One region of the Streptomyces sp. NPDC003247 genome, then DNA from elsewhere that is predicted to be linked to it. Evidence: riboswitches for the same ligand, from Rfam matches in the RefSeq annotation. Region 1 holds a riboswitch; each other region holds the start of a gene.
The links. A riboswitch is a leader RNA that binds a small molecule or an ion and turns the genes downstream of it on or off. The one in region 1 is predicted to bind cyclic di-AMP.

Region 2: another riboswitch for cyclic di-AMP. It lies ahead of ACFYWQ_RS13155 (M23 family metallopeptidase); the one in region 1 lies ahead of ACFYWQ_RS06645 (NlpC/P60 family protein).
Region 3: another riboswitch for cyclic di-AMP. It lies ahead of ACFYWQ_RS34780 (transglycosylase family protein); the one in region 1 lies ahead of ACFYWQ_RS06645 (NlpC/P60 family protein).
Region 4: another riboswitch for cyclic di-AMP. It lies ahead of ACFYWQ_RS23540 (M23 family metallopeptidase); the one in region 1 lies ahead of ACFYWQ_RS06645 (NlpC/P60 family protein).

What each region holds. Positions count from the first base shown of each region.
Region 1 covers NZ_JBIAPF010000002.1:378,119-381,365, forward strand. The annotation lists gene ACFYWQ_RS06640 (tellurite resistance/C4-dicarboxylate transporter family protein) at 1-787, opposite strand, end outside; gene ACFYWQ_RS06645 (NlpC/P60 family protein) at 1,009-2,178, opposite strand; cyclic di-AMP (ydaO/yuaA leader) riboswitch at 2,187-2,359, opposite strand; gene pcrA (DNA helicase PcrA) at 2,696-3,247, shown strand, end outside.
Region 2 covers NZ_JBIAPF010000003.1:867,554-870,800, forward strand. The annotation lists gene ACFYWQ_RS13150 (GntR family transcriptional regulator) at 1-37, opposite strand, end outside; gene ACFYWQ_RS13155 (M23 family metallopeptidase) at 336-1,091, opposite strand; cyclic di-AMP (ydaO/yuaA leader) riboswitch at 1,105-1,272, opposite strand; gene ACFYWQ_RS13160 (M16 family metallopeptidase) at 1,517-2,905, opposite strand; gene ACFYWQ_RS13165 (M16 family metallopeptidase) at 2,902-3,247, opposite strand, start outside.
Region 3 covers NZ_JBIAPF010000013.1:88,061-91,307, reverse strand. The annotation lists gene ACFYWQ_RS34785 (transglycosylase family protein) at 1-844, shown strand, start outside; cyclic di-AMP (ydaO/yuaA leader) riboswitch at 1,049-1,215, shown strand; gene ACFYWQ_RS34780 (transglycosylase family protein) at 1,220-1,969, shown strand; gene eno (phosphopyruvate hydratase) at 2,320-3,247, shown strand, end outside.
Region 4 covers NZ_JBIAPF010000007.1:19,601-22,847, reverse strand. The annotation lists gene ACFYWQ_RS23555 (MarR family winged helix-turn-helix transcriptional regulator) at 1-137, opposite strand, end outside; gene ACFYWQ_RS23550 (dihydrofolate reductase family protein) at 275-1,411, shown strand; tRNA gene ACFYWQ_RS23545 (tRNA-Met) at 1,496-1,569, shown strand; cyclic di-AMP (ydaO/yuaA leader) riboswitch at 1,982-2,140, shown strand; gene ACFYWQ_RS23540 (M23 family metallopeptidase) at 2,148-3,173, shown strand.

The sequences.
Region 1 (3,247 bases):
AGCGGCGCATGTCGTAGCGGGGGCGCGGCCACCACAGCTCGGCGACGAGCAGCACGGCGTACCAGAGCAGAGCCAGGACGAGCAGGGCGACGGTCATGGTGCGCAGGACGCCGGCGTCGTCCACGTTCCACAGGTACAGCCCGCCACTCTCGGCCAGCAGGAGCTTCGCACCCGCCAGCGCGGAGATGGCGAGCGCGCCGCCCGCCACCCACTGGTCCCCGGCGCCCTCGGCCACCTGCCGCAGGCTGAACCGGGCCAGCGTCACGACATAGACGGCCAGGCCGAGCCAGAACAGGACGAGCGCGGCGCGGGCGAGCCAGGCCTCCGCCTCGGCCCGTGCGAGCGTCGCGGCCAGTACGGCCAGCCCTTGTGTGGCCACACAACACAGGAACACCGCCCCGGGCATGCGCCGCTCCCAATGCCTCATGACCTCCACCAGCAACACGGGCCACAGCACCGCCGCCAGCGCCAGCAGCGCCTCGGCGAGCGGCTGCCAGCCGAGCGAGGAGATCCGGGCGCCGAGCACGGTGGTCGCCGCGACGGCCGTCAGACCCGCAGGCGTCCCCGCCTCGGCCCGCCACCGCTCGCGCTCCCGCAGCAGCCGTACGGCGAAGTCCACCGCCAGGGCCACCCAGCCGACCCCCGCCAGCGCCAGGGCGGTCAGGGACAGCACGTCGTGCCCCGTCAGGTTCAGGCCGATCGACAGAATGCCGGTCGCCATCACAGCGGCCCCGGCCGCCGGCGGACGCTGCGCCCACCAGGCGCGGAGGGGGGAAGAGCGGGGCATGCGGCCGATGGTAAGGAGCGCCGGGCGGCGCGCGCGGGGGCACGCGCGCAGGAGCGGGGAATTACGCGCGGGCGCAGGACAAGGAGCGGCCTCCCCCACCCCCGCCGACGGTGGGGGAGGGAAGGTCCTGGCAGCCCGTCCGTCAGTAACCCGGACCGCCCGCCGCCCGCCGCCCGCAGTCCGAGTGCCCGCTGCCCGCCGCCCGAGCGCCCCGCGCCCGGTCAGGCCGGTCGCACCACGCTGTGGATCGACGACTCCCCGTCGTAGTACACCGACTCCTCCCGCACGTACGCGCCCGGCTTCGGAGCGTGGATCATCATGCCGTTGCCGATGTAGATCCCGACGTGGCTGACGTCGTCGTAGAAGAAGATCAGGTCGCCCGGCAGGGCATCGGCGAGGGAGACGGTGGTGCCCGCGTCGACCTGGTCGTAGGTGGTGCGCGGAAGGGTGACGCCGGCGGCCTTCCAGGCGGCCTGGGTGAGGCCGGAGCAGTCGTAGGACTCGGGGCCCGTGGCGCCCCAGACGTACGGCTTGCCGATCTGGGCGCGGGCGAAGGCCAGGGCCTTCTCGGCCTTGGTGGTGTACGAGGCGTCCGTGGCCGCGGAGGACGACGAGGAGGTGCCCGACGAGGCGCTCGTGTCCGAGGAGCCGCCGCTCTCCTGCTGTGCGGCCGCGGCCTCCGCCGCCTGCTGCTCGGCCAGTTCCGCCGCCTTGCGGGCGGCCTCCTGCTGCTTCTTCCGCTCGATCGCGGCGAGCCGCTCCTTCTCCTCCGCCGTCAGCTGCGACAGCAGGGAGCGCGCGGTGCCGAGCTTCTTCTGGACGGTGGCCTTGGCCGTCTTGAGGTCGTTCTGCGAGTCGGTGAGCGTCTCGAGGCTCTGCGTGGCCTCCTGACGCTTCTTCATGGTCTCCGACTGCTCGGTGACGTAGTCGTCGACCGCGTCCTTCTGGCGTTCGGTCAGCCGGCCCATCAGCTGGGTCTGGTCGAAGTAGTCCTGCGGGGAGTCCGCGAGGAGGAGGGTCGCCGTGTCGGGTGCGGAGGCGCCGGTGCGGTACTGGGCGGCGGCGAAGGAACCGAGCTGCTCCCGTGCTTCGTTGAGCTTCTGGGTGCGCTGGGCCACGTCGTCGAGGAGGGTGTCGACGCGCTTGCGCTGCTTGGTCGTCTTCTCCTTGGCGGCGTTGTACTTCTCGGTGGCCGACTCCGCCTGGCGGTAGAGGTCGTCGACCTTCTTCTCGACCTCCTCCAGGCTCGGCTTGCCGTCGGTGGAGGGCGCGGCGTTGGCCGTCTGGGAGAGCAGGGCCACCGAGGTGAGGGCGGCGGTGGCGAGGGCGGGTGTGCGTATGCCTGCTACGCGCGTGCCCGAGAGGCGCGGCTTGCGGTGCTGCGACGCCAAGGGAGGCGACTCCTTCCATGTTCCGCCTACCGGGTTAGCTGTCGGGTTCGGGCGGACGGTCGGAAGGGTTGCCCTACGGCCTCGTCCCCGCAGGGAGTCAGGCCGATTCACCCCGGGATCTCGGTGGGTCCCCGGCTCCGGCTGCCCCGTGGGGGCGCGCAGGATTCGGCGGAGGCCGTGCGGCCCGGCGAGGTTCGCCGGTGGGGGTCGTACGGCCTGCCCGGCACGGTAGCCAACTCGTGTGGTGCCTGTGAAGGTTGCTGGGTGATATGCCCGATACATTTTCGTGACCTTCGGCAGGGCGGAGCCGAACCCGGGCAAGAGTGGAGCGATAGATAATGGTTTGCCCCGATTTATGGCAGTGGAGAACGGTCGGATACGAACAGTGACGCTCCCGATCCGGTCGGTGGGTGCCGCCTCGCCCCTGCCGCCCTCGGCGGATCGGGCGGCGGGGGGAAGCGGGATGTTCTCGGGACGGCGGCCGGTTGTCGGTGGGGCACCCTAGACTCGGAGAGCGATGAGCAGCCTCTTTGACGACAGCTTCCTGGCGGACCTCCAGGCCCCGCGCGGCCACGAGGAGGAACCTCCGCCACCGCCCGAGGACGAGCACGCTCCGGAGTCGTTCCCGGACGATCTGTTCGGCGGGAAGTTCGACGTGCCCCCGGACCGGGACGCCCACTACCGCGACGGCGCCCCGCGCCCGGTGATCGACGCGGCCACGCTGCTGGAGGGCCTCAACGACAACCAGCGCGCCGCCGTCGTCCACTCCGGCACCCCGCTGCTCATCGTCGCCGGCGCCGGCTCCGGCAAGACGCGCGTGCTCACCCACCGCATCGCCCACCTCCTCGCCGAGCGGCACGTCCACCCCGGCGAGATCCTCGCGATCACCTTCACCAACAAGGCCGCGGGCGAGATGAAGGAGCGCGTCGAGCAGCTCGTCGGCCCCCGGGCGAACGCGATGTGGGTGATGACCTTCCACAGCGCGTGCGTGCGCATCCTGCGCCGCGAGAGCAAGAAGCTCGGCTTCACGTCCTCGTTCTCGATCTACGACGCCGCCGACTCCAAGCGC
Region 2 (3,247 bases), on a different contig from region 1:
GGATGGCCGTGCACACCGAGTGCGCCGGAATACGCATGACCGACCTCCGCCTTAATCCCCGTGAAACGTCGACGAATGACGTGTGTTCAGTGACTCTATTGCAGTGAGCCGCACATTCCGACGGCGGGCCGGAATCCAGGGATATTTTTTGGACAACGAGGCGCATGAAAACGGCGAAAGCCCCGGCCGCGGGGGCCGGGGCGGGAGGATGTGTCGCCGGGTGCCGTCACAGGCGGGGACGCGTCGCCGGGTGGTGCCGGCGGTTCGCGTGCGTCACCGGGTGTCGCCGGAGGCCGGGCCCCTGACGTCGTTCAGGAGATCGGCCCCCGACGTGGTCAGAGGCTCACACCGTGCTTGCGGAGGTAGGCGACCGGGTCGATGTCCGAGCCGTACTCGGCGCTCGTGCGGGCCTCGAAGTGCAGGTGCGGGCCGGTGACGTTGCCGGTCGCGCCGGAGAGGGCTATCCGCTGGCCGGCGGTGACCTTCTGGCCCACCGAGACGCTGATCGACGACAGGTGGCCGTACTGGGTGTACGTGCCGTCGCTCATCCGGAGCACGACCTGGTTGCCGTAGGCACCGCCCCAGCCGGCCTCGACGACGGTGCCGGTGCCGACCGCGTGCACGGTGGTGCCGGTCGAGGCGTGGAAGTCGATGCCGGTGTGGCTCCCGGACGACCACAGGGAGCTGCTCGCCCGGTAGGCGGTGGAGACGTAGGAGCCGGTGATCGGCGCCACGAAGGCGTTGAGGCGCTTGCGCTCGGCCTCACGGGCGGCGCGGGCACGTGCCTCGCGCTCCTCCTTGACCCTCTCGGCGGCCTCGGCGGCGGCCTCCTTGCGCGCGGCCTCCGCCTGCGCGGCCTGCTTCTGCGCGGCGGCCTGCTCGTCGATCCGCTCGGCGACCGTGTCACCGATGGCGACGACGGGGATGAGCCCGGTCTGCTCGGCGGAGGGCTCCGCGGCGAGGGCGGGACCGGAGGCGGCGGTGCCGATGACGCCGGTGGTGGTGAGCGCCGCGATGCCCGCCGCGCGGGCGGAGGTGCGCTTCATCCGGCCGGGACGACGGTGCTTCCCGGTGGCGCAGGTGAACGCCATGAAGTTGAGCGGTCCTTTCCTTCCCTCTCGCCTACCGGGTTAGCTGACGGGTTCGGAGCAGGAAGGTCTCCTACGGACCCCCTCGCGACACGCGCGGGCGTCCGATTCACCCCAGGGACTTCATCGTTGGGTCCCCGGCTCCCCTGGCTCGCGCCGTACGGGGACTCGGCGATGGCTGTCCGGTGCCGCGGACGCGGCGCACTGCCCGACGAACAGCCCGGACGAACCTAGACGCGCCCGTGATCGATCCCCAAACGTGCCGGGGTTTTTGTAGCGCATGCCACAGGGCAGACAGGCAGCCTCTCCCTCAATTCGGACATCCCTTTCAGACGTCGAAGGGCCCTGGCGACCGGCCGGTCGCCAGGGCCCCGCACGCGTCCCTGCCACCTCGGGGCGCGCACCTCGCCGCAGGGGGACCCCCGTCGCTACTCGGCCGGGACGACCTTCACCTCACCGATGCCCAGGGCCTCGACCGCGTCCTTGATCCGGCCGGCGTCACCGACGAGCACGGTCACCAGGCGGTCCACCGGGAAGGCGCTGACGACCGCCGCGGTGGCCTCCACGGTGCCGGTCGCGGCGAGCTGCTGATACAGCGTCGCCTGGTAGTCGTCGGACAGGTGCTGCTCGACCTGGTCGGCCAGGGTGCCGGCCACGGCCGCGGCGGTCTCGTACTTCAGCGGCGCGACACCGACCAGGTTCTGCACGGCGACGTCCCGCTCGGCGTCGGTGAGCCCCTCGGCGGCGAGGGTGCGCAGCACCTTCCAGAGGTCCTCCAGCGCGGGGCCGGTGTTGGGGGTGTCCACGGAGCCGCTGATGGCGAGCATCGCGGCGCCCGTGCCGTCCGGCGCGGAGCGCAGCACCTGGCCGAAGGAGCGCACGCCGTAGGTGTAGCCCTTCTCCTCGCGCAGGACGCGGTCCAGGCGGGAGGTGAGGGTGCCGCCGAGGCAGTACGTGCCGAGCACCTGCGCGGGCCACACGCGCGCGTGCCGGTCGGGACCGATGCGGCCGATCAGCAGCTGCGTCTGGACGGCGCCGGGGCGGTCCACGATGACGACCCGGCCGGTGTCGTCGGCGGTCACCGGCGGCACCGGCCGCGGCTGGGCCGAGGAGCCCGTCCAGGCGCCCAGGGTGTCGCCGAGGAGCGCGTCGAGGTCGATGTCCGTCAGATCGCCGACGACCACCGCGGTGGCCGTGGCGGGGCGGACGTGCTTCTCGTAGAAGGCCCGGACGGCCCCGGAGTCGATCTTCTCGACCGTGTCGGCGGTGCCCTGGCGCGGACGCGACATGCGCGTGCCGGCCGGGAAGAGCTCCTTGGAGAGCTCCTTGGCGGCACGCCGGGAGGGGTTGGCCAGCTCGTGCGGGATCTCGTCGAGGCGGTTGCGCACCAGGCGCTCGACCTCGCTGTCGGCGAACGCGGGTGCCCGCAGGGCGTCGGCGATCAGACCGAGGGCCTTGGCCAGGCGGGAGGCCGGGACCTCCAGGCTCAGCCGGACGCCGGGGTGGTCGGCGTGCGCGTCGAGGGTCGCGCCGCAGCGCTCCAGCTCGGCGGCGAACTCCTCGGCGGAGTGCTTGTCGGTGCCCTCCGAGAAGGCCCGCGCCATGATCGTGGCGACACCGTCGAGACCGGCCGGCTCGGCGTCCAGGGGCGCGTCGAGGATGATCTCGACGGCGATCACCTGCTGCCCCGGGCGGTGGCAGTGCAGGACGGTCAGGCCGTTGTCGAGCGCCCCGCGCGCGGGGGCCGGGAACGCCCACGGCCTGGCGTCGCCCGCCTGCGGCTGGGGGTGGAAGTCCATCGTGGCGAGCTCGGTCACTTGGCCGCCTCCTCGTTCTCGTCCGCGTCGGTGGTGTCGTCGGCGCCCTCGGCGCCCTCGGCGCCTTCTTCAGCGCCCTCGACGGGCTCGTAGACCAGCACGGCCCGGTTGTCGGGACGCAGACGGGCCTCGGCGACCTCCCGCACCTCCTCCGCCGTGACCTCCAGCACGCGCTGGACGGCGGTCAGGGCGAGCTGCGGGTCGCCGAAGAGCACGGCGAACCGGCACAGTTCGTCGGCGCGGCCGGCGACCGTGCCGAGACGGTCCAGCCACTCGCGCTCCAGCTGGGCCTGGGCCCGCTCCATCTCCTCCGGCGTGGGGCCCTCCTCGGCGAACCGGGCG
Region 3 (3,247 bases), on a different contig from region 1:
CGCCCCGCGCCCGGACCTGGCCAGCCGCAACCAGCAGATATCCGTCGCCCAGAAGGTCCTCGCGGACCAGGGTGTCGGCGCGTGGGGCACGTGCGGGCTGACGTCCGGTCTGAGCGCGGACTCCGGCTCGGCGGACCTGGACACCGGCGTGGCCGAGGATTCGTCCGACTCCTCCGTGACGTCCGGCTTGTCCGACCTGTCCAAGGGGTCGTCCGGCTCGTCGGACTCCTCCAGTCCCTCCTCCGAGTCCTCCGACTCCTCGGCGGATTCCGGCGAGGAATCCACCGGCGCGGCCACCGGATCCGCCACGGAGTCTCCGGAAGCATCCGCATCGTCCCCTTCGTCCTCTTCCTCCTCCACGTCGGGCAAGTCCGGCACGTCCGGCACGTCCACCGGTTCCGGTGCGAGCGGCTCCGCGGCGGGCGGCGGCTCGTCCACCGCGACCCCGGAGGCGGACGCCTCGGACAACCCGACCCAGGACGCGGGCTCTTGGAGCCTGGTCGACACCGGTTCGGCCGACGCGCTGTCCAGCGGCACCACGTCCGACGACACCGCGTCCGACGATGCCGCGTCCACCGGCTCGGGCCGCCACCGCGGCGGCAGCGCCGACGAGGGCACGGCCGACGGCACCACCACCGCCTCCTCCGGCCGGCACGCCGCCGACACCCTCAGCGGCACGGCGGCCACCTACACCGTCCAGGCGGGCGACTCCCTCGTCACCATCGCCGACTCCCTTGGCCTCGACGGCGGATGGCGTGCGCTCTACGCCGAGAACAAGGACGTCATCGGCGCCGACCCGAGCAACATCGTGCCCGGTCAGACGCTTGCGACAGGGGCTGAATAGGGCGTAAAAGCCGCGAAAACGGGGGGAGTTCACGTCATGCTTCGCGTCGAATGTCCGGTTCGGTGAAAGTGTGGGATGAGTCTCAGAAGCCCTGATCGTCTTTGAAATTCCCCCGATCGCCTGCCTACGGTCATGACCGCTCGGCAACCCGAGCCCCGGCCGTCGCAACGCCGAATCCTGCCAGCGGCCACCCGGGAACAGTCGTCGCGTCAAGCGCCGCAGGCAGGAGCGGGGGACCCAAGGTAAGTGCCGCACCGGGTGGTCGACGGACGCGGCTAGGGGTGAAGCCATGCCTCCCGGGGAGGCGTGGCCGGGCAACTCAACCGGCCCGAACCCGACAGCTCACCTCGCAGGCGTCGGTGAGGGGATCGATCCATGCTGTTCTCCGGCAAGGGCAAGCACCGTCGTCCGTCCAAGGCCACCCGCGCCATCGCCGTCGCCGGTGTCACCGGCGCCGCCGTCGCCGCCCCGCTGATGGCGGCCGGCAACGCCTCCGCCGCCACCGCCTCCGAGTGGGACGCGGTCGCCCAGTGCGAGTCCGGCGGCAACTGGTCCATCAACACCGGCAACGGCTACTACGGCGGCCTCCAGTTCTCCGCCTCCACCTGGGCCGCGAACGGCGGCACGCAGTACGCCGCCACCGCCGACAAGGCCACCAAGTCCCAGCAGATCCAGATCGCCGAGAAGGTCCTCGCGAGCCAGGGCAAGGGCGCCTGGCCGGTCTGCGGCAAGGGCCTGTCCGGCGCCGCCTACGCCGGCGGTTCCTCCTCCTCCGACTCCTCCTCGGACTCTTCCTCCGACTCCTCGGCCGCCTCCTCCGGCTCCGCCTCCAGCGGCTCCGGCTCCTCGGACTCCGGCACCACGAGCCGTTCGACCGAGCAGCAGAGCGCCTCCCGCTCCGCCGAGCGCCCGGCCGCCCAGAGCCAGAAGACGGTCACCACCCCGACCGGCGAGAAGGTCGAGAAGGGCGACGGCGAGTACAAGGTGGTCACCGGCGACACCCTCAGCTCCATCGCCCAGGAGCAGGACGTCACGGGCGGCTGGGAGAAGCTGTTCCAGCTCAACAAGGACATCGTCGACGACGCCGACCTCATCTACCCGGGCCAGCAGCTGCACCTGAAGTGACACCTGGCTCCCAGCGCGGCCACAGCCCCCGCACAGGCGTGGTCCGCACACTGAAGACCTCGTGAGGGTCCCCCCCGTCCCCACGAGCGCCCCGCCCCGGCGCGCGTTCCCCCGTACGCGCCGGGGCGGGGCATTTCTTTGCCCGCCCGCCATCCGCCTGTTGGTCACCCTCTTTGTTCCGGGTGGGAACAATGTGTACCGTCAGCCTGTCCACGGGGCGGTCGGTCGGCTGTCGGCGGCCCCGGGACGGTTAGGCTCTAGTCGCAAGGCCACATCAAGGGATCAACAAGGGCCGCCCGCGGCCCACGTGCCCCGCACAACCAGCGTCACATCCCATGAAGGAGATGCTCGTGCCGTCCATCGACGTCGTCGTAGCCCGGGAAATCCTGGACTCCCGAGGCAACCCCACGGTCGAGGTCGAGGTCGGCCTCGACGACGGCAGCACGGGTCGTGCCGCCGTCCCGTCCGGCGCCTCCACCGGCGCCTTCGAGGCCATCGAGCTCCGCGACGGTGACCCGAACCGCTACCAGGGCAAGGGCGTCGAGAAGGCCGTCCTCGCCGTCATCGAGCAGATCGGCCCGGAGCTGGTCGGCTACGACGCCACCGAGCAGCGCCTGATCGACCAGGCGATGTTCGACCTGGACGCCACCGACAACAAGGGCTCCCTCGGCGCCAACGCCATCCTCGGCGTCTCCCTCGCCGTCGCCCACGCCGCCTCCGAGGCCAGCGACCTGCCCCTCTTCCGCTACCTGGGCGGCCCGAACGCGCACCTGCTGCCGGTGCCGATGATGAACATCCTGAACGGCGGCTCGCACGCCGACTCCAACGTGGACATCCAGGAGTTCATGATCGCCCCCATCGGCGCGGAGTCCTTCTCCGAGGCCCTGCGCTGGGGCACCGAGGTCTACCACACCCTGAAGAAGGTCCTGAAGAGCAAGGGCCTGTCCACCGGCCTCGGCGACGAGGGCGGCTTCGCCCCGAACCTCGGCTCCAACCGCGAGGCCCTCGACCTCATCCTCGAGGCGATCAAGGAGGCCGGCTACACCCCCGGCGAGCAGATCGCCCTGGCGCTCGACGTCGCCGCGTCCGAGTTCTACAAGGACGGCTCCTACACCTTCGAGGGCAAGGAGCGCACGGCCGCCGAGATGACCGAGTACTACGCCGAGCTCGTCGCGGCGTACCCGCTCGTCTCCATCGAGGACCCGCTGTTCGAGGACGACTGGGAGGGCTGGAAGACCATCACCGCCAAGCTCGGTGACAAGGTCCAGCTCGTCGGCG
Region 4 (3,247 bases), on a different contig from region 1:
AGGATCGAGTAGTACAGGTGGGGCATGCCGGCCTCCTGCTGGAGCTGCCGGTCGATCGCGTCCTCCAGGAGGAGGTATCCGGCGACGTACGCGCGCCAGGCGCGCTGCTCCTCAGGGGTGAGCCAGCGGGTCGTCATGCTCCCAGTGTAGGTTTGTTTCAAACTTGAACCAAGAGTTCCCAAGAGTCGCGGACCTCCTGCCGCCGACCCCCGCCGCGCCAGGACCCCGTGCACACCCCATGACCCCGTCGACCGTCCCCGGAGAGGCCGCGCCGATGCCGTACCCGTACGTCCTGCTGTCCGCAGCCGTCTCCCTCGACGGCTACCTCGACGACACCGGCCCCGACCGCCTGCTGCTCTCCGGCCCCGCCGACTTCGACCGGGTCGACGAGGTGCGGGCCTCCGTGGACGCCATCCTGATCGGCGCCGGCACCCTCCGCGCCGACAACCCCCGCCTCCTGGTCAACGCGCCCGAGCGCCGGGCCGCGCGCCGGGCGGCCGGCCGGCCGGAGTACCCCCTCAAGGTCCTGGTCAGCGGCTCCGGCGAACTGGACCCGGCGGCGCTGTTCTGGCACACCGGCGGCGAGAAAGTCGTGTACACCACCGACCCGGGCGCCGAGCGCGCCCGCTCGCTCGGCCTCGCCGCCGACGTCGTCCCCCTCGGGCCCCGCCTCGACTGGCGCCGGCTCCTGGAACACCTCCACGACGTCCGGGGCGTGCGCCGGCTCATGGTGGAGGGCGGCGGCACCATCCACAGCCAGCTCCTGCGGGAAGGCCTCGCCGACGAACTCCAGCTCGTCCTGGCGCCCCTCTTCGTGGGCGACCCGGACGCGCCCCGGCTCTTCGGGCCCGGCGGCTACCAGGGCGGACGGCTGCGCCTGGTCGAGACACGGCGCCTCGACGACGTCGTCCTGATGCGCTACGAGCCCACCGCGCCCGGCGCCGGCCCGCTCCCCACCGCCGCCGACCGGCACTGGCTGGCCCTCGCCTGTGAGCTGGCCGCCGCCTGCCCGCCGTCGCGGACCGCGTTCAGCGTGGGCGCGGTGGTGGTGGCCGCGGACGGGACGGAGCTGGCCCGCGGCCACTCCCGCGAGGCCGGCGACCCCGTCGTCCACGCCGAGGAGGCCGCCCTCGCGAAGATCGACCCCGCCGACCCCCGCCTGGCCACGGCCACCGTCTACAGCAGCCTCGAACCCTGCGCCCGCCGCTCCTCCCGCCCGACCCCCTGCGCCCGCCTCGTCCTCGCCGCGGGCGTCCGCAGGGTGGTGACGGCCTGGCGCGAACCCGACACCTTCGTGACCGACGCCGACGGCACCGGCCTGCTGACGGCCGCGGGCGTCGACGTCGCCGTCCTGCCCGAGTACGAGGAACGGGCCAAGGAGCCCAACCTGCATCTGCTGCACGGCGGTTGAGCCGGGCCGGGGCCCGTGGGGGGCGGCCCCGGGGAAGCCGTGTGCTTCAGGCCCCGCGGATGGCGTACACTGGTGTCATACCGACGCGGGGTGGAGCAGCTCGGTAGCTCGCTGGGCTCATAACCCAGAGGTCGCAGGTTCAAATCCTGTCCCCGCTACTGAAGGCCGAGGGCCGGAATCCTGATCACAGGATTCCGGCCCTCGGTGTGTTGCGCCGTCGCGCGCCCCCAGGGCCTCCGGCGCACGCCCCCGAGTCTTCGGTGCCCGCCCAGACGTCTTCGGCGTCCGCCCAGACGTCTTCGGCGTCCGCCCAGACGTCTTCGGCGCCTCCCTCACGGAACGTGAGCGGGTGAGCGCCCTGCGCATAACAACTGAGTCACCATCAAAAAGGCCTTGGCGGGCGCAGCGTGTTCGACACCGGGTCAACTCGCCCTGATTTCATCGACCCTGAGGTATAAGTCCAGGCCATCAATGTTGTTGATCAAGGGGAACGGCTTGGAAACCCAGCCCCGGGTCTATTAACGTTCGATAACGCAGCGCGGTCGTCCCAGCCGTCACAAGAGGCGGCTCCGTGCGCACGCGCCGAATCCCGTAAGGGAACCGGGGAACCACCACCTTGGGGTGAATCACGCGGAGCCGCCGTGAGGTAACGGCCGGTATACGCGCGTAGGAGACCTTCCCGCTCCGAACCCGTCAGCTAACCCGGTAGGCGACGGAAGGAAAGGAGTACGCCCGCGTGGCGTCCAACCGGCCTGCCCCAGAAGCCCCGAGCGCGCCCAGCCAGACCTTCGGCTACGGCGGCTACCGCACCGACGAGGGCCCCTGGGAGGAGTGGAACCCCACCGCGGATTCCGTTCGCCCGGTACGCGGCCGGCACCGCGTCGCGAAGCAGCGCGGCGGACTCGCCCGCAGCTCCACCGTTCTCGGCGTCGGTGTCATAGCCGCCGTCGGCGCGGGCGGCATGGCCAGCGCCAACACCGGCAAGCCCCCGGTCTCCATCTCCATGCCGGACCTCCCCTCCGTGGGTTCCCTGATCTCGGACGACGACACCCCCGAGGAATCCACGGCGTCCGCCCTCAGCAGCTTCGGCACCACGGCCGCCGACGACGACGGCGGCGACAGCTCCGCCGACGCCGGCGAGGCGCTGCGCAGCCGGATCATGGCGCAGGCCGAGTCGCAGCAGACCCAGCTCGAGACCAAGGCGCAGGCCGCCGCCGAGGCCGCCGCCGCCAAGGCCGAGGCCGACGCGGCCGCCAAGGCGGAGAAGGAGGCGGAGGCCAAGGCCGCCGCCGCGAAGAAGAAGGCCGCCGAGGAGGCCGCGAAGAAGGCCGAGGCCGAGCGCCTCGCCGAGCTCGCCAAGCAGTACACGCTGCCGACCTCCTCGTACACCATCACCTCGACGTTCGGTCAGGCCGGCGCCTACTGGTCCTCCGGCTACCACACCGGCCTCGACTTCGCCGCCCCCACCGGCACCCTGATCAAGGCCATCCACAGCGGCACCATCACCTCGGCGGGCTGGGACGGGTCGTACGGGTACAAGACCGTGCTCACCCTCGACGACGGCACCGAACTCTGGTTCGCCCACCAGTCGTCCATCAGTGTCAGCGTCGGCCAGAAGGTCTCCACCGGTGACGTGATCGGCCGCGTCGGCGCCACCGGCAACGTCACCGGCGCCCACCTCCACCTGGAGGTCCACCCCGGTGGCAGCAGCACGGGCGTCGACCCCGCGGCCTGGCTCCGGGACAAGGGGCTCAACCCCTGAGGCCGTCCCGTAGGCCCTGAGTCTTCCGGGGGCCGGTGAGGTGGTCTCCCGGATGTTTGCGAACACTTGGCCGG